Regions from separate parts of the Enterobacter asburiae genome, predicted to be linked through region 2. Evidence: predicted binding sites of a transcription regulator. Region 2 holds the regulator's gene; each other region holds the start of a gene.

Region 1 (5,763 bases), 1.9 Mb from region 2:
GCAGGAATTCAATCGCTTCCAGGTTTTCACGGCCGCCAAACTCGTTCGGGATCCACTCGCCCTCTTTGCGGCTGTAGTCGCGGTAGATCATCGACGCCACCGCATCGACGCGCAGGGCATCAATGCCAAACCGCTCGATCCAGTACAGGGCATTCCCGACCAGGTAGTTTGCGACTTCACGGCGACCGTAGTTGTAGATCAGCGTATTCCAGTCCTGGTGATAGCCTTCGCGCGGGTCGCTGTGCTCGTACAGCTTCGTGCCATCAAACTCTGCCAGCGCAAAGTCATCCGACGGGAAATGGCCCGGCACCCAGTCGAGGATGACGTTCAGCCCGGCGGCGTGCGCGGCATCAATGAAATAGCGGAAGTCATCGCGCGTGCCGAAGCGGCGCGTTGGCGCATACAGCCCGGTGGGCTGATAGCCCCAGCTGCCGTCGAACGGATGCTCATTGACCGGCAGCAGTTCAAGGTGGGTAAAGCCCATCCATTTGGCATACGGCACCAGCTGGTCGGCAAGCTCACGGTAGCTCAGCCAGAAGTTGTTATCGGTGTGGCGACGCCAGGAGCCAAGGTGTACCTCATAGACGGAAATGGGCGCGTCAAAGCGGTTGGCCTGTTTACGCTCCTCCGTCTGGACGACCTTCTCCGGCAGGCCGCAAATCAGCGACGCGGTATCCGGGCGCATCTGCGCTTCGAAGGCATACGGGTCGGCTTTAATGCGCAGCTTGCCGTTGGCATCGATCATCTCGAATTTATAAAGCTGCCCGGGGTGCGCCCCGGGGATAAACAGCTCCCAGATGCCGGTTTCACGGCGCAGGCGCATCGGGTGGCGGCGACCGTCCCAGTAGTTGAACTGGCCGACAACGGAGACGCGCTGGGCGTTAGGTGCCCACACGGAGAACCGCGTGCCGGTAATGCCGTCCATGGTATCGGCATGGGCACCCAGGGTTTCATAAGGGCGAAGATGCGTTCCTTCTGAGAGCAGCCAGGCGTCCATCTCTTTAAGCAGAGGGCCGAAGCTGTATGGATCGTCAATCAGGTTTTGCTGACCGTGCCAGAGAACGGCGAGCTGATAGCGAAAAGGGTTTTTACGGCGGGGCATTACGCCCGAGAAGAAGCCACGGGAATCGAGGCATTCAAGATTACCCACCTTGCGGCCGGTTTTGGGTTCAATCACCCAGACTTCTGTGGCATCCGGTAACAGTGCCCGAACTTCAAGGCCATCCTCAGTTTGATGCATCCCAAGCACAGAAAAGGGGTCAGCAAAATGACCCGCAATAAGCGCATTAATCACGTCTCTATCCACACGATCGGACATGGTATTCATCCTGTTTTTTATGTCGTCCTTTTTAAGCGCTCCGGGACGACTTTTAATGTGACCTGAACGGGACAGCACAAAAATGTGCATCCATTCTGCTCCGTTCGAACCTCAGGTAAGAAATGACTCTTCCTTAAAGCATAGCCAACGCTCTAGATGACTCCTGATAAAAAATAAGACATACGCGTGTTACTCCATGTAGTACGCAAAAAAAAGGGGTGAAAATCACCCCCGGTAGTTAACAAATTATTACGCCAGCTGGCGTAGCATGCGGCGCAACGGCTCGGCGGCACCCCACAGAAGCTGGTCGCCGACGGTGAACGCGGAGAGATACTCCGGCCCCATGTTCAGCTTGCGCAGACGGCCAACCGGCGTGGTCAGCGTGCCGGTAACGGCAGCCGGGGTCAGCTCGCGCATGGTGATATCGCGATCGTTTGGTACCACTTTCGCCCACGGGTTGTGCGCGGCCAGCAGCTCTTCCACGGTCGGAATAGACACATCTTTTTTCAGTTTAATGGTGAAGGCCTGGCTGTGGCAGCGCAGCGCGCCGATACGTACGCACAGACCGTCAACCGGAATGGTGTTCTCGGTCGCGAGGATTTTGTTGGTCTCAGCCTGGCCCTTCCACTCTTCGCGTGTCTGGCCGTTATCCAGCTGTTTGTCGATCCACGGAATCAGGCCGCCGGCCAGCGGTACGCCGAAGTTGTCCACCGGCAGCTCGCCGCTGCGGGTAAGCTGAGTCACTTTACGTTCAATATCAAGGATCGCGGACGCCGGGTTTGCCAGCTCGGTCGCGACGCTCTGGTGCAGCTGGCCCATCTGGGTCAGCAGCTCGCGCATGTGACGCGCACCGCCGCCGGACGCCGCCTGGTAGGTCGCCACGGAGACCCACTCCACCAGATCCTGCGCGAACAGGCCGCCGAGGGACATCAGCATCAGGCTGACGGTGCAGTTCCCACCAACAAAGGTTTTCACGCCGTTGTTCAGGCCGTCGGTGATGACGCCCTGGTTAACCGGGTCAAGAATGATGATGGCATCGTCTTTCATACGCAGCGAAGAGGCCGCGTCAATCCAGTAGCCCTGCCAGCCGCTTTCACGCAGCTTTGGATAGATTTCGTTGGTATAATCGCCTCCCTGGCACGTGACAATAATGTCGAGTGCCTTCAGCGCTTCCAGATCGTAAGCATCCTGCAACGTGCCTGTGGTACCACCAAAGGACGGAGCAGCCTGGCCGAGCTGGGAAGTGGAGAAGAAGACCGGGCGGATAGCGTCGAAATCGCGCTCTTCAACCATGCGTTGCATGAGTACAGAGCCGACCATACCGCGCCAGCCGATAAAACCAACGTTTTTCATAGCATTTTTTTCCTGCTGAGGGTGTGTGCTGTTTGTGCAAGCCAGTATTGAACTGGGATATGCTTCACATTACAAAATGCTGCCAAAGTCGCAAGCGAAATTAATCGATGATTGCCCGGCAATCAGAAATACAGCTAATTATCATAATAACCTTAGAGAATTTCAGGGATAATTTACATGAGTGAAATCATTTCCGCAGCGGTTTTATTGATCCTGATAATGGATCCACTGGGAAACCTGCCGATCTTCATGTCGGTGCTTAAGCACACCGAGCCGAAGCGTCGCCGGGCGATCATGATCCGCGAGCTGCTCATCGCCCTGCTGGTGATGTTTATCTTCCTGTTTGCGGGTGAAAAAATTCTCGCGTTCCTGAACCTGCGCGCCGAAACCGTGTCGATTTCCGGCGGGATTATTCTGTTCCTGATTGCCATTAGGATGATTTTCCCGAGCGCGGAAGGCAGCAGCAGCGGCCTGCCTGCGGGTGAAGAGCCGTTTATTGTGCCGTTGGCAATTCCACTCGTTGCCGGGCCGACCATTCTGGCCACGCTGATGCTGCTGTCGCATCAGTATCCGAACCAGATGAGCCATCTGGTGATTGCCCTGCTGATCGCCTGGGGCGGGACGTTTATCATCCTGCTGCAGTCGTCGCTGTTCCTGCGCCTGCTGGGTGAGAAAGGGGTGAACGCGCTGGAACGCCTGATGGGGCTGATTCTGGTGATGATGGCAACGCAGATGTTCCTGGACGGGATCAGGGCGTGGATGAAAGGCTGACTTTCTCCCTCTCCCCGTGGGAGAGGGCCGGGGTGAGGGCATCAGGCCGCAGAGGACACATATTCGTCGGGTGGCGGCTTCGCCTTACCCGGCCTACAAAACTTAACCCTTACGAATCAAATACCGGTACGGCAGCGCTTCGGTCTGCTGTGCCACCAGCTCATGTTCCATAAAGGTACAAAAGCCGGGAATATCGCGGGTCGTGGCCGGGTCGTCGGCAATAATCAGCAGCGTTTCACCGGTCTGCATGTTGCGCACGGTTTTGCGTACCATCATTACCGGTTCCGGGCAGCGAAGGCCCTGGGCATCAAGAGTGTGGTCTGGGCTGGAAAACAGGTCGGTCATGGTCTTCTCGGTCTGGTAAAAACGGCTGTAGTTTACGCCCGGTTGCGATCAATGCAAACCAGGTTAACGATTGCGTAAAAACTAACCATTGCAATGTCCTGCCAAAGCAGTATCATGCTGCGGTTTTTATTGGGTTCCCTCACCCCAACGTATAAAAAGGTCACAATATGACGTCGTTTTCTGAATCACAGCGCGTAAAAGCGTTGTTCTGGCTTTCGCTTTTCCATTTGCTGGTGATCACCTCCAGCAACTATCTGGTGCAGCTCCCGATCTCCATCTTTGGTTTTCATACCACCTGGGGCGCATTTAGCTTCCCGTTTATTTTCCTCGCGACGGATTTGACCGTGCGTATCTTTGGCGCACCGCTGGCTCGCCGCATTATTTTTTCGGTCATGCTCCCGGCGCTGTTCATCTCGTACGTGGTTTCGTCACTGTTTTATATGGGAAGCTGGCAGGGCTTTGAGGCGTTAACCCACTTCAACCTGTTTGTTGCCCGTATCGCCGCAGCAAGCTTTATGGCCTACGCGCTGGGGCAGATCCTCGACGTGCATGTGTTTAACCGCCTGCGGCAGAACCATCGCTGGTGGATGGCACCAACCGCCTCCACGCTGTTCGGTAACGTGAGCGATACGCTGGCCTTCTTCTTCATCGCCTTCTGGCGCAGCCCGGATGCGTTCATGGCTGAACACTGGATGGAAATCGCGCTGGTGGACTACTGCTTCAAGGTGCTTATCAGCATTGTGTTCTTCCTGCCGATGTACGGCGTGCTGCTCAATATGCTGCTGAAAAGGCTGGCAGATAAATCTGAAATCACGGCATTGCAGGCTGGTTAAGGGTTCGCTTTATCAGTTGTGATAAGATGAGCGAATGAGCCGTTATGGCCGTTTATCGAAAGGAAGAAGTCAATGCGCAATCTGGTTAAATATGTCGGGATTGGCCTGCTGGTTGTGGGTCTTGCAGCCTGTGATAACAGCGACACGAAAACGCCTGCTCAGGGCGCATCCGCAGAGAGCAACGCGACCGGCCAGCCGGTGAATCTGATGGATGGCAAACTCAGTTTCTCTCTGCCAGCCGATATGACTGACCAGAGCGGCAAGCTGGGCACCCAGGCGAACAACATGCACGTTTACTCCGACGCAACCGGGCAGAAAGCGGTCATTGTGATTGTGGGCGACGACACCAGCGAAGACCTGGCCGTCCTGTCCAAACGTCTGGAAGATCAGCAGCGCGGCCGCGATCCTCAGCTGCAGGTCGTGACCAATAAATCCATCGAGCTGAAAGGCCACACGCTGCAACAGCTCGACAGCATCATCTCTGCAAAAGGCCAGACCGCCTACTCTTCTGTGGTGCTGGGCAAGGTTGATAACAAACTGCTGACCCTGCAGATCACCCTGCCAGCGGAAGATCAGCAGAAAGCGCAGACGGCTGCTGAAAACATCATTAACACCATCGTGATCCAGTAACGCTTCACGACGATGACGTGGCCTCCGGTGCCTGCACCGGGGGCCATTTTTTTAGCCGCCACGTCAGCAGCAGCGCAATCACCACCAGACCCGCCGCGGCAAGATAGATCACCGGAACCCCTGCCCAGGCCATCACCAGCCCCGCCAGCGGGCCGGTAATGCCTAAAGACATATCCATAAACACCGTATAGGTCGCCAGCGCCGCCCCCTGATTCTGCTGCGGCACGGCTTTTACCGCCACCACGCCCAGCGCCGGGAAGACCAGGGAAAAGCCAGCCCCCGCGAGGAACACACCCACTTTCGCGACCCAGGGCACCATCGCTATTCCGGTCAGCAGCAGCCCGACTATCTCTATCACAAAGCAGATCATCGCCACGTTCAGCCCGCCCAGACGGTTGATGCCGTTAGGGAAAAGCAGACGGGCGCCAACAAACGCACAGCTGAACAGGGTTAACGCAAAGGCCGCGCCGTCCCAGCCTTTGGCGTCGTAGAACAGGGTAATGAAGGTCGCAA
Region 2 (5,763 bases):
ACGCAGAATGGGATCAAAATTTCGGCCAGACCGGCACCCGGAATAAAGCCAACGGCCCAGGTCCCGATGACGCTCAGCGCATACAGCACCAGCAGCCACGGCAGCATCTGCTGACCTTCCCACTTTTGAAGCGCCGCGCGGCAGCCGTACCCGCCCACCAGGAACGCGATAGTCTGCGGAACATAGCTCAGGCCGATGGCTGCCGGGCTGTAGCCCATATCGTGCAGAATGAACGGCGAACCGGTGAGCCACGCGAAGAAGCTTGCCGAGCAGGCGGCATAGATCAGGACATTACCGCGATACGCTTTGGTGCTGAGCAGGGAAGTGAAGGTAATCGGCTTCGCGTCAGCATGCGCTTCTTTTTTATGCGCGGGCTTGAGGGCGAACGCCGGCAGCATCAGTACCAGGGTAATGGCAAACAGCGTGGCGAAGATGGCCTGCCAGTCGAAATGCGCGAGGATCCAGCTGCCCAGCAGAGGGGCGAGGGCAGGTGAGAGACCCACAAGCGGCATAATGGTGGCGAAAATACGGTTAGTGCGATTAGCCGGGTAATAGTCGGTGACCAGCGCCTGCCAGGTCACGGCCGCGGCACAGACGCCCACGGCCTGAATAAAACGCAGCACCAGCAGCCAGGTGGCATCGCGTACCCATAACATCCCCAGGCAGCCCACGGCAAAAATGGCCAGGCCCAGCAGCAGCACCGGTTTACGACCAAAGCGATCCGAGAGCGGTCCCCAGAGCAGCTGAGCGAAGGCAAAGCCGGCGAGGAATAAACTCAGGCTGGCGCTGATGGCGGCAGCCGGGGTTTGCAAATCTTCCTGCATGGCGGCAAACGCCGGCAGGTACATATCGGTGGCCAAAAAGCCCAGCACGCTTAAGCCGCCGAGCCAGACTAAAAAACCGTTCCTGGGTTGCATTATTTTATTCTCCTGAGGAGGCAGGTATACATTGGCGCTGAGTGTAGGGAGTGCAAAGCCGCTTGTGAAACACTAATATTTGGCGGGTGCATTCAAAAATTTTGCAGGCAGAAAATGTGGTCAGATTATTCTCTTGAAGTAGTCGATGCTGTTGCGCGTAACGGCAGCTTTAGCGGTGCGGCACTGGAGCTGCACCGCGTTCCTTCGGCAATCAGCTACACGGTGCGTCAGCTGGAGGAGTGGCTAGCGGTTCCGCTGTTTGAACGGCGGCATCGTGATGTGGAATTAACGCCCGCAGGCGCGTGGTTTTTGAAGGAAGGGCGTTCTGTTATCAAAAAAATGCAGATCACCCGCGAACAGTGTCAGCAGATCGCTAACGGCTGGCGGGGACATCTTTCCATCGCCGTGGATAATATCGTTAAGCCGGAACGCACCCGGCAGATGATCGTCGATTTCTATCGTCATTTTTCTGACGTCGAGCTGCGGGTCTCGCAGGAGGTGTTCAACGGCGTCTGGGATGCGCTGGCGGACGGCAGGGCAGAGATGGCGATTGGGGCCACGCAGGCGATCCCGGTTGGGGGACGTTACGCCTTTCGCGATATGGGGATGCTGAGCTGGAAATGCGTGGTGGCAAGCGATCATCCGCTGGCGTCGATGGAAGGGCCGCTCAGCGATGACACGCTGCGCAACTGGCCGTCGCTGGTGCTGGAGGATACGTCCCGTTCGTTGCCCAAGCGTATCACCTGGCTTCTGGACAACCAGCGGCGGGTGGTAGCCCCTGACTGGGAATCGTCGGCGACGTGCCTCAGCGCCGGGCTGTGCGTCGCGATGGTGCCCGTTCATTTTGCGCGTCCGCGCATCGATACCGGAGAGTGGGTTGAGCTGACGCTGGAGAATCCGTTCCCGGATGCGGCCTGCTGCCTCACCTGGCAGCAAAATGACGTCTCGCCTGCGATGGCATGGCTGCTGGATTATCTGGGAGACAGCGAAACGCTGAACCGGGAATGGTTACGGGAGCCAGCATAGCTGGCCCCGTAAAGCGATTAACGACGGTAGTCGCGGAACGGACCATCCGCTACGGAACGGCGTTCGATAAGACGCGGGTGAACTTCAATGGACTGCGACTCTTCACGCTTGTTGACGATTCTGTCCATCAGCATGTTGAAAGCCGTTTCGCCCAGCGAGTCTTTTGGCTGGTGAATGGTGGTCAACGCCGGGGTAAAGAAGCGCGCGTTACGCACGTTGTCATACCCGATCACGGAAATATCCTGCGGTACGCGCAGGCCCAGCTCGTCGGCAGCGCAGAGCGCGCCCATGGCCATGATGTCGCCCCCGCAGAACACGGCGGTCGGACGGTGCGGCTGGGAGACGATCTGCTGCATCGCGCGGTAGCCCGATTCCGGCTCAAAGTCGCCCTGCACAATCCAGTTTTCCGGCACGTTGATCAGCGCTTCTTCCATCGCTTTCATAAAACCGGCCAGACGGCCCGCGCCGGTGTTGCGCTCCAGCGGACCGGGGATCACGCCAATCTCGCGGTGACCGCGTTCGATCAGATAGCGACCGGCCATATAGCCGCCTTCAAAGGCGTTATCGATAACGGAATCGGTGAAATCCGCGCGCGCTTCGCCCCAGTCCATCACCACCATCGGAATATGGCGATACTCTTCCAGCATCGACAGCACGGACTCCGGATACTCGGAACACATCACCAGCAGGCCATCAACGCGCTTTTGCGCCATCATCGACAGGTAGGCACGCTGTTTTTCAATGCTGTTCCACGCGTTGCCCAAAATCAGGGTATAGCCTTTCTGGAAGCAGTTCTTTTCAACCGCTTCAATGATCTCGGCAAAATAGGCCGCTTCACTGCTGGTCGCCAGCAATCCAATGGACTTGGTGTGATTAACCTTGAGGCTACGCGCAACCGCACTTGGCGAATAGTGCAGCTCTTTGATCGCTGCCCAGACGGCGTTGCGCGTCTCTTCCGCCACAAAGCGGGTTTTGTTAATTACATGTGATACGGTTGTAGTGGAAACGTTTGCGCGTTTTGCTACGTCTTTAATTGTTGCCATTAAATGTCACTCCAGACCATATCCTAAGCTCCTGAAAAACCTGAAGGTAAACGTTTGCCTTCTCTCACCCTTATCTCGCAATGTTGAATTGCGGCACGCCGGGAAAACGACACGGGACGTCAGGAGGGGGTCAATGGCCGGTACGCTAATAAATTTAGCGTGGAATTTTGTCCTATCTTGATGAAAAGGGGAAGAGGTAAAGTGGTTATCAGTATAAATCCAGGAAGATTTTTGACGTAATCTGTGCAAAAATGAGCAAGCTCACTTTTCGTGTGGGGATTAAAAGGAGAAAAATTGATGAGTTCCGATCTTAAGTTTTCGCTGTTCACCACCGTTGTTGTGCTGGCTCTGATTGTTGCGGCCGGTCTGACGGCTGCGCTGCACTGATTTACGCGGAGGGAGAGCCTTCTCCCTCCCGACTCCCCGGATTGTTACTTCTCTGGCAAAAATCTTTTGCCATTTTGTTAACTTCTCATTTTTTGTGATTGATGTCATGCTTTCCGCTTCTTTGTTCTGTGTCACCACATGACACGGCATCCGGAGTTGACGCATGAAAATCAATTTTCCCCTGCTGGCCCTGGCGATTGGCGCTTTTGGGATTGGCACCACTGAATTCTCCCCGATGGGGTTACTGCCTGTTATTGCCCGGGGCGTAGATGTCTCTATCCCTGCGGCAGGGATGTTAATCAGCGCCTACGCTATCGGCGTGATGGTCGGGGCGCCGTTGATGACGCTTTTGCTTTCTCATCGCGCGCGCCGCAATGCGCTGATATTCCTGATGGCGATTTTCACCCTGGGCAACGTGCTTTCGGCCATTGCGCCGGACTACACCACATTGATGCTGTCACGCATTCTGACCAGCCTTAACCACGGCGCGTTCTTTGGGCTGGGGTCGGTCGTTGCTGCCAGCGTGGTGCCAAAACACAAGCAGGCGAGCGCCGTGGCAACCATGTTCATGGGGCTAACAATTGCCAATATCGGCGGGGTGCCTGCGGCAACCTGGCTGGGGGAAGCGATCGGCTGGCGTATGTCCTTCCTGGCGACTGCCGGGCTTGGCGTGGTTGCAATGGTGGCGCTGTTCTTCTCCTTGCCGAAAGGCAGCGCGGGGGAACGTCCTGACGTGCGCAGAGAACTGTCGGTGCTAATGCGCCCGCAGGTGCTCTCCGCGCTGCTCACCACCGTGCTGGGGGCAGGGGCGATGTTTACCCTCTACACCTATATTTCACCGGTATTGCATGACATCACGCACGCAACGCCTCTCTTTGTCACCGCGATGCTGGTGCTGATTGGCGTGGGCTTCTCGATTGGCAACTATCTCGGCGGGAAATTTGCCGACCGTTCCGTGAGCGGGACGCTGAAGGGTTTCTTAACCCTGCTGATTGTCATCATGGTTGCCATTCCGTGGCTTGCGCGTAATGAGTTTGGGGCCGCGATTGCGATGGTCGTCTGGGGAGCCGCCACCTTTGCCGTGGTGCCGCCGCTGCAGATGCGCGTAATGCGTGTCGCGCATGAGGCACCGGGACTTTCATCTTCCGTGAATATCGGTGCGTTTAACCTGGGTAATGCCCTGGGCGCCGCGGCCGGTGGAGCCGTGATTTCAGGTGGTCTGGGATACAGCTTTGTGCCGGTGATGGGGGCGATTATTGCCGCGCTCGGCCTGCTGCTGGTGATGATGTCGGGTCGTAAACAGCCTGAAGCAGCCTGCGCTGCGGAATAAACCAAAAACGCAGAAGGGCGAACCCTTCTGCGTGTCTCTTACGCGGCGAAGTTCTTCGCGACAAAGTCCCAGTTAACCAGTGCCCAGAAGTGCTCCAGGTAGTTCGGACGCGCGTTGCGGTAGTCAATGTAGTATGCGTGTTCCCACACGTCCACGGTCATCAGCGGCTTCGCGCTGGTGGTCAGCGGGGTACCCGCGTTAGAGGTGGACACGATAGCCAGTTTGCCATCCGCCTCTTTAACCAGCCACGTCCAGCCAGAACCGAAGTTCTTGATGGCTGCATCGGTAAATTTCGCTTTGAAATCCGCGAAGCTGCCAAATGCGGCGTTGATTGCGGTAGCCAGTTCACCGGCAGGTTCACCGCCGGCATTCGGCGCCAGGCAGTGCCAGTAGAAGGTGTGGTTCCACACCTGAGCCGCGTTGTTAAATACGCCACCCTCTGAGCTGCGGACGATCTCTTCCAGCGTTTTGCCTTCAAAATCGGTGCCCTTGATCAGATTGTTCAGGTTGGTGACGTACGTCTGGTGATGCTTGCCGTAATGATATTCCAGGGTTTCCGCAGAAATGTGCGGTGCCAGGGCGTCTTTTGCATACGGTAGTGCAGGTAATTCGAACGACATTGCTTCTCTCCTTATTGTATTTTGTGTTGCCAATAACCACACAGACAACATGGACAGGATAGCAAATTGAAAGGGTATGCAAAAGAGGAACTTACCCTGCCACGGATGTGGCAAGGCAGGGGTTAGCGAATGGTTTTCGGCGTCATCACGCGACGCGCGCCGACGTAGTGGCGTACCCAGTAGTCTTCACTGAGAGAGGTGATCTGAATATCCTGGCCGCTACGCGGTGACTGGATGAATTTCCCATTGCCGACATACACGCCGACGTGGTCAGCCGTGCCGCGACCCTGAGTGCGGAAGAACACCAGATCGCCGTTTTCCAGCTCACCGCGGTCAACCGGTGAGGCATCGCGCAGGTGGTACATCTCATTGGCGGTACGAGGAATGCGGAATTTGACCAGATCTTTATAGGCGTAATAGACGAGGCCGCTGCAGTCAAA
Region 3 (5,763 bases), 1.4 Mb from region 2:
GATTTTTGCTGCGCCCGAAGTCACGCGCAGCGCCGACAGCGAATATCCCTATCGCCAGAGCAGCGATTTCTGGTACTTCACCGGCTTTAACGAGCCGGAAGCGGTGCTGGTGCTGATTAAGAGCAATGACACCCACAATCACAGCGTAATTTTCAACCGCGTGCGCGATCTGACGGCCGAAATCTGGTTTGGCCGCCGCCTGGGCCAGGAGGCCGCACCGGCGAGGCTGGGCGTTGACCGCGCGCTGGCGTTTAGCGAAATCAACCAGCAGCTCTATCAGCTGCTTAACGGCCTCGACGTGCTCTATCACGCGCAGGGTGAATATGCGTACGCCGATGAGATTGTTTTCACCGCGTTGGATAAGCTGCGCAAAGGCTCGCGCCAGAATCTGTCCGCGCCCGCCACGCTGACGGACTGGCGCCCGGTGGTGCATGAGATGCGCCTGTTCAAGTCTGAAGAAGAGCTGAATTTGATGCGTCGTGCGGGCGAAATCAGCGCCCTGGCGCACACCCGCGCCATGGAAAAGTGCCGTCCCGGGATGTTCGAATACCAGCTGGAAGGCGAAATTCATCACGAATTTAACCGCCACGGCGCGCGTTATCCCTCCTACAACACCATTGTTGGCGGCGGAGAAAACGGCTGCATTCTGCACTACACCGAAAACGAAAGCGCGCTGCGCGACGGCGATCTGGTGCTGATTGACGCCGGTTGCGAATACCAGGGCTACGCGGGGGACATCACCCGTACTTTCCCGGTGAACGGTAAATTCTCACCGGCACAGCGCGCGATTTACGACATCGTTCTCGAGTCGCTTGAGACGGCGCTCAGGCTATATCGTCCCGGTACCTCCATGCAGGAAGTGACCGGCGAAGTGGTGCGCATCATGATTACCGGCCTGGTCAGGCTCGGGATCCTGAAAGGAGAGGTCGACACCCTGATCGCTGAAAATGCGCATCGACCGTATTTCATGCACGGCCTGAGCCACTGGCTGGGGCTGGATGTACATGACGTTGGCGCGTACGGCACGGACCGTTCGCGCGTGCTGGAGCCGGGCATGGTATTAACCGTGGAGCCGGGTCTGTACATCGCGCCGGATGCTGACGTGCCGGAACAATACCGCGGGATCGGCATTCGCATCGAAGACGACATCGTGATCACCGAAAACGGCAATGAAAACCTGACCGCAACCGTCGTGAAGAACGCCGATGATATTGAGGCGCTGATGGCAGCGGCACGCGCATGAGCGTGATTATCGTTGGCGGCGGCATGACCGGGGCCACGCTGGCGCTGGCCATTTCGCATTTGACGAAGGGGCAGCTTGCGGTGCACCTGGTGGAAGCCGTCGCGCCGCATGCCAAAAATCATCCCGGTTTTGATTCCCGCGCCATTGCCCTGGCGCAGGGTACCTGTCAGCAGCTGTCCCGCATTGGCATCTGGCAGGCCATCGCCGATTGCGCGACGGCAATTAAAACCGTTCACGTAAGCGATCGTGGCCATGCTGGCTTTGTGACGCTGGATGCCCATGATTACCGTATCGACGCGCTGGGTCAGGTTGTTGAACTCCACGACGTTGGCCTGCGTCTGTTCCGTCTGTTACAGGATGCGCCGGGCGTCACGCTTCACTGTCCGGCACGCGTGGCCAGTTTTAGCCGCAGCGAAGATGGGGTCAGCGTAGCCCTCGATAATGGCACCGTTCTCGACGGCCAGCTTCTGGTGGCGGCGGACGGCTCGCGTTCGGCGCTCGGCACGCAGTGCGGCGTCGAGTGGCGTCAGCAGCCTTACGGGCAGGTTGCGGTCATTGCGAACGTCTCTACCGCAGCAGAACACCACGGCAGGGCGTTTGAACGCTTTACGCAACATGGTCCGCTGGCGATGCTGCCGATGTCGGACGGGCGCTGTTCGCTTGTCTGGTGTCATCCGCAGGATAAGGCTGAAGAGGTTAAAGCCTGGTCAGACGAACGTTTTTGTACCGAGCTGCAGAAAGCCTTTGGCTGGCGGCTGGGGCGTATTACCCATGCGGGGAAACGTGCGGTCTATCCGCTGTCGTTAACCACCGCATCGCAGTCTGTTTCTCACCGCGTGGCGCTGGTCGGCAACGCCGCGCAGACATTACATCCTATTGCCGGACAAGGATTTAACCTTGGGCTGCGTGATGTCATGAGCCTGGCGGAATCGCTGGCGCTGGCATGGGGTGAGCAAAAAGATTGCGGCGCTTATTCGGTGCTAAGCCATTACCAGAAGCGACGTCAGGTCGATAAAGAGGCGACGATTGGCGTTACCGACGGCTTAGTCCATCTCTTTGCCAATCGCTGGGCACCGCTGGTTGCAGGCCGCAACCTCGGGCTGATGGCGATGGAATTATTCATTCCGGCACGTGACGTGCTGGCGCAGCGGACTCTTGGTTGGGTCGCGCGTTAAGGAGTTATCACCGTGCAAAATGTTGATGTTGCCATCGTTGGCGGCGGTATGGTCGGGCTGGCGCTTGCCTGTGGTTTACAGGGCAGCGGCCTGCGCGTGGCGGTGCTGGAGCAAAAGCAGCCTCAGCCCGTTGCGCCAGATGCCCCGCCGGAACTCCGCGTCTCGGCGATCAATGCCGCCAGCGAGAAATTGCTGACGCACCTTGGCGTCTGGGCAGATATTGTGGCGCAGCGCGCCAGCTGCTATCACGGCATGGAGGTGTGGGATAAAGACAGCTTTGGTCATATTGCTTTTGATGATGAAAGCATGGGCTATAGCCATCTGGGTCATATTATCGAAAACGCGGTGATCCACCACGCGCTGTGGCAGAAAGCGCAGCAGTGCAGCGATGTGACCCTGATTGCGCCTGCGCAGATCCAGCAGGTGGCATGGGGTGAAAACGAGGCGTTTATCACCCTGCAAAGCGGCGACATGCTGACCGCGCGTCTGGTGGTCGGTGCTGACGGTGCCAACTCCTGGCTGCGGAATAAAGCCGATATCCCGCTGACCTTCTGGGATTACCGCCATCATGCGATGGTGGCAACGATCCGAACAGAGGAGCCGCACGGCGGCGTGGCGCGGCAGATTTTCCACAACGACGGCATTCTGGCGTTCCTGCCGCTTTCCGAACCGCACCTGTGCTCGATTGTCTGGTCCCTGGTGCCGGAGAAAGCCCAGCAGATGCAGGAGGCGACGCCGGACGCCTTTAACCAGGCGCTGTGCGTGGCGTTTGATAACCGCCTTGGCCTGTGCACGCTTGAAAGCGAGCGTCAGGTCTTCCCGTTAACCGGCCGCTACGCGCGTCAGTTTGCCGCGCACCGTCTGGCGCTGGTGGGGGATGCGGCGCATACCATTCATCCGCTGGCCGGGCAGGGCGTTAACCTTGGCTTTATGGACGCGGCGGAGCTGGTTGAGGAGCTGCGTCGCCTGCATCGCGAAGGCAAAGATATCGGCCAGTATCTCTACCTGCGTCGCTACGAGCGCAGCCGCAAGCACAGTGCGGCGATGATGCTGGCGGGCATGCAGGGCTTCCGCGAGCTGTTTGCCGGCGCGAATCCGGCAAAAAAACTGCTGCGCGACATTGGCCTCAAGCTTGCTGACACCCTTCCGGGTGTTAAACCTCAACTCCTCCGTCAGGCGATGGGTCTTAACGACCTGCCGGACTGGCTACGTTAATTTAGACCCCCGTCACGCTTTATTTTCCCGGCCTCTGCGCCGGGGAAATTCCCTCGTTTGAAATATTCTAATTTCACGTCATTTTTCGCATTAGAAAATCTAATCTACGAGATTTTATGTTACGGAAATTCGGCCCGTTTTTCCGCACGAAATATCACCATGTGCTAAATCCTGTTAGATCATTGTTAATTTTGTGCGGGGTTAATCGCATTTTTCCAGTGAATAACTCTGTAGGCTTTTTAGCGTTTTTTGGTCATAAGCTAATGTGATGACCCGTTTTACCTTATGGTTAACCGCCGGTTTCGGTGGTAAGTTCGGGTAAAAGAGAACGTTTGCGTCGGCACTCGGGAACGAGGCCGATACCGGGTTTCACGGTGAATTTTTCAACGAGGACAAGATGGCTCAACAGACTCCTTTGTACGAACAACACGTGTTATGCGGCGCACGCATGGTGGACTTCCACGGCTGGATGATGCCGCTGCACTACGGCTCGCAGATTGATGAGCACCACGCGGTGCGCACCGATGCCGGTATGTTCGACGTGTCCCACATGACGATTGTCGATCTGCGCGGTAGCCGCACCCGGGAGTTTTTGCGTTATCTGCTGGCAAATGACGTCGCCAAACTGAAGACGCCGGGTAAGGCGCTCTATACCGGCATGCTGAATGCCTCGGGCGGCGTGATTGATGACCTTATCGTCTATTACTTCACTGAAGATTTCTTCCGCCTCGTTGTCAACTCCGCCACCCGCGAAAAAGACCTCTCCTGGATCACCCAACACGCCGAACCTTATGCCATCGACATCACCGTCCGTGACGATCTGTCGCTGATCGCCGTGCAGGGGCCGAACGCGCAGGCGAAAGCCGCGTCTCTGTTTAACGACGAGCAGCGTAAAGCAACCGAAGGCATGAAGCCGTTCTTCGGCGTGCAGGCGGGCGATCTGTTTATCGCCACCACCGGCTACACCGGTGAAGCGGGCTACGAAATTGCGATGCCGAACGAGAAGGCCGCTGATTTCTGGCGTGCGCTGGTGGAAGCGGGCGTGAAGCCTGCGGGTCTGGGCGCGCGCGATACGCTGCGTCTGGAAGCGGGGATGAACCTCTACGGTCAGGAGATGGATGAAGGCGTCTCTCCGCTGGCCGCCAACATGGGCTGGACCATCGCATGGGAACCGGCCGATCGTGACTTTATTGGCCGTGAAGCGCTGGAGATGCAGCGCGAGAAGGGCACTGAACAGCTGGTGGGTCTGGTGATGACCGAGAAGGGCGTGCTGCGCGGTGAACTGCCGGTGCGCTTTACCGATGCTGACGGCAATCCTCGCGAAGGCGTGATCACCAGCGGTACCTTCTCCCCGACGCTGGGCTACAGTATTGCACTGGCACGCGTGCCGGCGGGCATTGGCGAAACGGCGGTGGTGCAAATCCGCAACCGCGAAATGCCGGTCAACGTAACCAAACCGATTTTTGTTCGCGCCGGTAAGCCGGTCGCCTAATCATTTTTATCAGGAGAACTTCAATGAGCAATGTGCCAGCAGAACTGAAATACAGCAAAGAACACGAGTGGCTGCGCAAAGAGGCGGACGGCACTTACACCGTAGGGATCACCGAGCACGCGCAGGAGCTGCTGGGCGACATGGTGTTTGTTGACCTGCCTGACGTGGGCACGACCGTTAGCGCGGGCGACGACTGCGCCGTGGCGGAGTCCGTAAAAGCGGCATCCGACATCTATGCTCCTGTGAGCGGCGAAATCGTTGCCGTCAACGACGCGCTGAGCGATTCGCCAGAGCTGGTGAACAGCGAGCCTTATGAAGGCGGCTGGATCTTCAAGATCAAAGCCAGCGACGAATCTCAGGTTGCCGCGCTGCTGGATGCGACCGCGTACGAAGCACTGTTAGAAGACGAGTAATTGTTTATCCCCCTCTCCCTCTGGGAGAGGGCAGGGGTGAGGGTGCCAGTCTTCCCCTCACCCTAACCCTCTCCCAGAGGGAGAGGGAACTTAAATTCACTGCACGTTTCAGGAACCATCGCTCATGACACAGACTTTAAGCCAGCTTGAAAACCGTGGCGCCTTCATTGAACGTCACATTGGGCCGGATGCTCAGCAACAGCAGGAGATGCTGAAGACAGTTGG
Region 4 (5,763 bases), 1.1 Mb from region 2:
CGGTACCTGCACGGTTACAGAACAGAACTGGCAGACAATCAGCGGTCATCACGGCACAAACGGTTCCCGGAGTATTACTGTAAGAGGCATCAGCGCGTTTAGAAGCATAGGGTTCCCCCGTCAACTTCAGTACCGCGTTACCGTGAACCTGTTCCAGCCAGACCGGTTTTGACGGCAAGTTACCCGCAGCAAACAAACGTCTGCGGTTCTCTTCAACGTGTTCCAGGTTGTCGCCACAGTGCGCACCGAGGTTCAAAGACTCCCACGCGCCCTGGCTAACACCGCCAATACGGGTTGAACTACAGGCGGCCACGCCAGCAGGCAATGGCCACTCCGGGACAATCAGTTTGGTCATAACCAGTCCACTTGATCCTTATGTTCTTCGAAATCAGCACGCATGGCGTCGATAAGATCCACCATATCCTGCGGGATAGGCGCATGCCACTCCATCTGAATACCGGTGATAGGGTGGTAAAGACGCAGCATGGTCGCGTGCAGCGCCTGACGATCGAATTTACGCAATACGCTGATGAACTCATCCGATGCGCCTTTAGGTGGACGCGGGCGGCCACCGTATACCTGATCCCCTACCAGCGGATGGGTAATGTGGGCCATATGCACGCGGATCTGGTGAGTACGTCCGGTTTCCAGACGCAGACGCAGGCGCGTATGAATACGGAAGTGCTCCATAATGCGATAGTGCGTCACAGCCGGTTTACCCATCGGATGCACCGACATATGGGTACGTTTGGTTGGGTGACGACTGATTGGCTCTTCCACCGTTCCGCCAGAGGTCATATGCCCAATGGCTACCGCTTCATACTCGCGGGTGATTTCGCGCAGCTGCAGCGACTCCACCAGACGGGTCTGAGCAGGAACGGTCTTCGCCACCACCATCAAACCAGTGGTGTCTTTATCCAGACGGTGCACGATGCCCGCGCGCGGGACATCCGCGATCGGCGGATAATAATGGAGAAGTGCGTTAAGTACCGTACCGTCAGGGTTCCCCGCGCCCGGATGAACAACCAGGTCGCGCGGCTTGTTGATCACCAGAATGTCATCATCTTCATAGACGATGTCCAGTGGGATATCCTGCGGCTCGAAGCGGATTTCCTCTTCGATTTCAGCATTGATGGCGACAGCTTCCCCACCTAACACTTTCTCTTTTGGTTTGTCCCAGATCTTGCCGTTTACCAGCACGCGCTGGTCAAGGATCCATTCTTTTATGCGTGAACGCGAATAATCAGGGAACAATTCGGCCAAAGCCTGATCTAAGCGTTGACCGAGCTGATTTTCGGAGACTGTTGCGGTGAGTTCTACTCGTTGTGCCATAAACTGCTTCTTCGTTTAACGTTGGGTTTTACGGCTTTGCCGTTTAATATAGTGTGCTATTGTAGCTGGTCTTAATCGGGAGCAGGAACAGAGTTTCTCCCGGACAAACATTTGAGGAAAGTCAAAACGTCATGACGCGCATGAAATATCTGGTGGCAGCGGCCACGTTGAGCCTGGCTTTGGTGGGCTGCTCCGGTTCAAATGAACAGGTCCCTGACAATCCGCCGAATGAAATCTATGCGACTGCACAACAAAAGTTGCAGGACGGTAACTGGAAACAGGCGATAACGCAACTGGAAGCGTTGGATAATCGCTATCCATTTGGTCCATATTCGCAGCAGGTACAGTTAGATCTCATCTACGCATACTATAAAAATGCCGACCTGCCGCTGGCTCAGGCAACTATCGATCGTTTCATGCGTCTGAACCCGACTCATCCTAACATCGACTATGTGATGTACATGCGCGGCCTCACCAACATGGCGCTGGACGACAGTGCGCTGCAGGGCTTCTTCGGCGTGGATCGTTCCGACCGTGACCCGCAGCATGCGCGTGATGCCTTTAATGACTTCTCCAAGCTGGTGCGCGGCTATCCGAACAGTCAGTACGTGACCGACGCCACCAAGCGTCTGGTGTTCCTGAAAGATCGTCTGGCGAAATATGAATACTCCGTGGCGGAATACTATACCCGCCGTGGCGCATGGGTTGCCGTGGTTAACCGCGTAGAAGGTATGCTGCGTGATTATCCGGATACTCAGGCAACGCGCGACGGCCTGAAGCTGATGGAAAATGCTTACCGTCAGATGCAGATGACCGCTCAGGCTGAAAAAGTGGCGAAAATCATCGCCGCGAACAGCAGCAACACCTGATTTTGCCCCAATGCAAAACGGCAGCCCGAAGGCTGCCGTTTTTTTATTCATTTTAGCGCGTCGCTGAAGCGCGTTAGCCTCAACACATCCAGTCAACTATGGCCCCAATTTTTGCCTTCGACAAGGTAAATCTTACCTCTTCCTGCCCTGCCTCACAAAAAAGGTTCCCTGACAAAAATCGAGAAAATAACGTGATCTAAATCACACATTTTGACATTAGGTCGGGTATGCTGGAATCACCAAGACGGAAAGACAAGAGGTAAAATTTATGACAATGAACATTACCAGTAAACAAATGGAAATTACTCCGGCAATCCGCCAGCACGTCGCAGACCGTCTCGCCAAACTGGATAAATGGCAAACTCATTTGATTAATCCACATATCATCCTGTCCAAGGAGCCGCAGGGTTTCATCGCTGACGCAACTATCAATACTCCAAACGGCCATCTGGTCGCCAGCGCAAAACACGAGGATATGTACACCGCAATTAACGATTTGATCAACAAGCTGGAACGGCAGCTCAATAAAGTGCAACACAAAGGTGAAGCCCGTCGCGCCGCAACATCGGTGAAAGACGCCAGCTTCGCGGAAGAAGTTGAAGAAGAGTAATCTTTTAAATTGAGTGTACCGCCAACGCGCCTTCGGGCGCGTTTTTTGTTTTTTATTGACAGGGTGAAAACAGTACGGGTACTTTAACGGTATCAATCACAGGATGACTTTATGAAACTTACGCCGTTCTTCTTCGCATTCTTTTTTACCTTCCCCTGACTGGGAGGCGTTTAGTCGTGTGATAAAGAATGCGAAGACGAACAACAAGGCCTCCCACATCGGGGGGCCTTTTTTATTGATAACGATAAAATGAGACAGACAACACTATGACACCGGAAAACCCGTTACTGGATCTGCGAGTAAAAATCAGCGCGCTGGATGAGAAACTGCTGGCGCTGCTGGCCGAACGCCGCGCGCTCGCCGTTGAAGTGGGCAAAGCCAAGCTGGACTCCCATCGCCCGGTACGTGATATCGACCGCGAGCGCGATCTGCTGGAACGTCTCATTCAGCTCGGCAAAGCGCATCACCTCGATGCCCACTACATCACCCGGTTGTTCCAGCTCATCATCGAAGACTCCGTTCTCACCCAGCAAGCGCTGCTCCAGCAGCATCTGAATAAAACCAATCCGCACTCTGCGCGTATCGCCTTTCTCGGGCCGAAAGGCTCTTATTCTCACCTGGCCGCTCGACAGTATGCCGCACGCCATTTCGAAGAATTTATTGAGAGCGGCTGTGCCAAGTTTGCCGACATTTTTAATCAGGTTGAGACCGGCCAGGCGGATTACGCCGTCGTGCCGATTGAGAACACCAGCTCCGGCGCCATCAACGACGTCTACGATTTGCTGCAGCACACCAGCCTGTCGCTGGTAGGTGAGCTGACGATCCCTATCGATCACTGCGTGCTGGTCTCTGGCTCAACCGACCTGAGCAAGATCGAAACGGTTTACAGTCATCCACAGCCGTTCCAGCAGTGCAGCCAGTTCCTGAACCGCTATCCGAACTGGAAAATTGAGTACACCGAAAGCACCTCAGCGGCGATGGAAAAAGTGGCGCAGGCTAACTCCCCAACCGTCGCTGCGCTCGGCAGCGAAGCGGGCGGCGCGCTGTATGGTTTACAGGTACTGGAACGCAACCTGGCGAACCAGACGCAAAATATCACCCGTTTCGTGGTGCTGGCACGCAAGGCAATCAATGTGTCTGACCAGGTGCCGGCCAAAACCACGCTGCTGATGGCGACCGGCCAACAGGCCGGTGCGCTGGTTGAAGCCCTGCTGGTGCTGCGTAATCACAACCTGATCATGACGAAGCTGGAATCACGTCCGATCCATGGTAATCCGTGGGAAGAGATGTTCTACCTTGATATCCAGGCCAACCTGGAATCTGCATCCATGCAGAAAGCCCTGCGCGAACTGGGCGAGATCACGCGCTCCATGAAGGTGCTGGGCTGCTATCCGAGCGAGAACGTGGTCCCGGTTGACCCGGCTTAACGTTCGATAAACCGGCTTTTCTTCATCCCTGCCACGCTCACCGGCAGGGTGAAGATGGCGCCGGAGAGCGGATACTTCGCCATCTCCTCCGCGTCCATATTTTCCCGCGTGGTGGTAATAAACAGTGTTTTCATGTCATCGCCGCCAAAGCAGACCATCGTCGGACAACGCACCGGCATGCGGTATTCTTCCAGCTGCTCCCCTTGCGGAGAAAAACGTGCAATACGCCAGCCGTCAAACAGCGCGCTCCAGTAGCAGCCTTCCACATCCATGGCCGCGCCGTCCGGTATCCCTTCGCCCTCTTTAAACTGACGAAACACCTCACGCCTGCCGGGTTCGCCCTTCTCATCAAGCGGCGTTCGATAAATAACGCCGTTTGGCGTATCTGAAGTAAACATCCATTGATTATCCGGGCTAAACGCTAAGCCGTTGTGGCCGTGAATATCGCACTGGATCACTTTCGGCGTCAGGTCGTTATCGATGCGCATCAGCAGGGCACCGTTGTAATCTCCCGGCCCCAAAACGTGCCCGCGTAGAATCGCCCAAGAGAATCGGTGCCGCCGTCGTTAAAGCGTGCGAGCTGCGGGTTAGAGGGGTTATCGCACACCTTGCGCTGCAGGAGGCCATGCTTATCGGCAAGCCAGATGCCATTACGCATGGCGACGATAAACCCGCCGCGCTCGCGCAGCGCGAAGCAGCCCACCTCCTCATGGAATGAGAGCACGGTATGTTCTGCCGTCGGCAGATGATAGCGGTGGATCTCCCCTTCCAGAATATCGGCCCAGTAGAGCGCGTGCTCTTCTGCGCTCCACGTCGGGCATTCAGGCAGATGTCCGGTGTAATTCAACAGCAGCTGCGGTTCGGCCATGACAGTTCCCCAAAATAAAAAAAGCCAGCATTGCTGGCTTTCAGTATATACATCATCGCATTACTGGCGACTGTCATTTGCCTGGCGCAACAGCGTCCGGCTCTCACTCTGGAAACGCTGAGCGTAATCGCCAAACCAGTGCTCGACCTTGCGGAAGCTGTCGATAAACGCCTGCTTGTCTCCGTGCTCCAGTAGCGTAATGGCCTCGCCAAAGCGCTGATAGTAGCGCTTGATGAGCGCCAGGTTGTTCTCGGAGGACATAATAATGTCCGCGTAAAGCTGCGGATCCTGAGCAAACAGGCGCCCGACCATCGCCAGCTCCAGACGATAGATAGGCGAAGAGAGCGCCAGCAGCTGTTCAAGCTGCACGTTCTCTTCTGCCAGGTGCAGACCGTAGGCAAACGTCGCAAAGTGGCGCAGCGCCTGAATGAACGCCATGTTCTGATCGTGCTCGACCGCGCTGATGCGGTGCAGCCGCGCGCCCCATACCTGAATCTGTTCCAGGAACCACTGGTAGGCTTCCGGCTGACGACCGTCGCAGTAAACCACCACCTGCTTTGCCAGGCTGCCGCTGTCCGGGCCAAACATCGGGTGCAGACCCAGCACCGGACCCGTATGCGCAGCCAGCATCGCCTGCAGCGGACCATTTTTGACGGA

The links. Region 2 encodes PurR, which represses purine synthesis genes. Its sites were predicted from a motif close to CANGCAAACGTTTGCNTG; they were not measured.
Region 1: tusA (sulfurtransferase TusA) is a predicted target of PurR. The motif match lies at 3,847-3,864, and genes of this name have one in related genera.
Region 3: gcvT (glycine cleavage system aminomethyltransferase GcvT) is a predicted target of PurR. The motif match lies at 3,955-3,972, and genes of this name have one in related genera.
Region 4: raiA (ribosome-associated translation inhibitor RaiA) is a predicted target of PurR. The motif match lies at 2,355-2,372, and genes of this name have one in related genera.

What each region holds. Positions count from the first base shown of each region.
Region 1 covers NZ_CP011863.1:3,854,335-3,860,097, reverse strand. The annotation lists gene glgB (1,4-alpha-glucan branching enzyme) at 1-1,318, opposite strand, end outside; gene asd (aspartate-semialdehyde dehydrogenase) at 1,568-2,671, opposite strand; gene ACJ69_RS18595 (YhgN family NAAT transporter) at 2,849-3,442, shown strand; gene tusA (sulfurtransferase TusA) at 3,545-3,787, opposite strand; gene ACJ69_RS18585 (7-cyano-7-deazaguanine/7-aminomethyl-7-deazaguanine transporter) at 3,955-4,620, shown strand; gene ACJ69_RS18580 (DcrB family lipoprotein) at 4,693-5,250, shown strand; gene ACJ69_RS18575 (MFS transporter) at 5,255-5,763, opposite strand, start outside.
Region 2 covers NZ_CP011863.1:1,022,722-1,028,484, forward strand. The annotation lists gene punC (purine nucleoside transporter PunC) at 1-917, opposite strand, end outside; gene punR (DNA-binding transcriptional activator PunR) at 1,032-1,943, shown strand; gene purR (HTH-type transcriptional repressor PurR) at 1,961-2,986, opposite strand; gene cydH (cytochrome bd-I oxidase subunit CydH) at 3,284-3,373, shown strand; gene ACJ69_RS05075 (MFS transporter) at 3,537-4,703, shown strand; gene sodB (superoxide dismutase [Fe]) at 4,742-5,323, opposite strand; gene ACJ69_RS05085 (C40 family peptidase) at 5,446-5,763, opposite strand, start outside.
Region 3 covers NZ_CP011863.1:4,331,036-4,336,798, forward strand. The annotation lists gene pepP (Xaa-Pro aminopeptidase) at 1-1,243, shown strand, start outside; gene ubiH (2-octaprenyl-6-methoxyphenyl hydroxylase) at 1,240-2,418, shown strand; gene ubiI (FAD-dependent 2-octaprenylphenol hydroxylase) at 2,431-3,633, shown strand; gene gcvT (glycine cleavage system aminomethyltransferase GcvT) at 4,031-5,125, shown strand; gene gcvH (glycine cleavage system protein GcvH) at 5,149-5,538, shown strand; gene gcvP (aminomethyl-transferring glycine dehydrogenase) at 5,663-5,763, shown strand, end outside.
Region 4 covers NZ_CP011863.1:4,638,377-4,644,139, reverse strand. The annotation lists gene yfiH (purine nucleoside phosphorylase YfiH) at 1-355, opposite strand, end outside; gene rluD (23S rRNA pseudouridine(1911/1915/1917) synthase RluD) at 352-1,332, opposite strand; gene bamD (outer membrane protein assembly factor BamD) at 1,464-2,201, shown strand; gene raiA (ribosome-associated translation inhibitor RaiA) at 2,470-2,811, shown strand; Phe leader region at 2,922-3,047, shown strand; gene pheL (pheA operon leader peptide PheL) at 2,923-2,970, shown strand; gene pheA (bifunctional chorismate mutase/prephenate dehydratase) at 3,078-4,238, shown strand; partial or broken gene ACJ69_RS22695 (SMP-30/gluconolactonase/LRE family protein) at 4,235-5,106, opposite strand; gene tyrA (bifunctional chorismate mutase/prephenate dehydrogenase) at 5,167-5,763, opposite strand, start outside.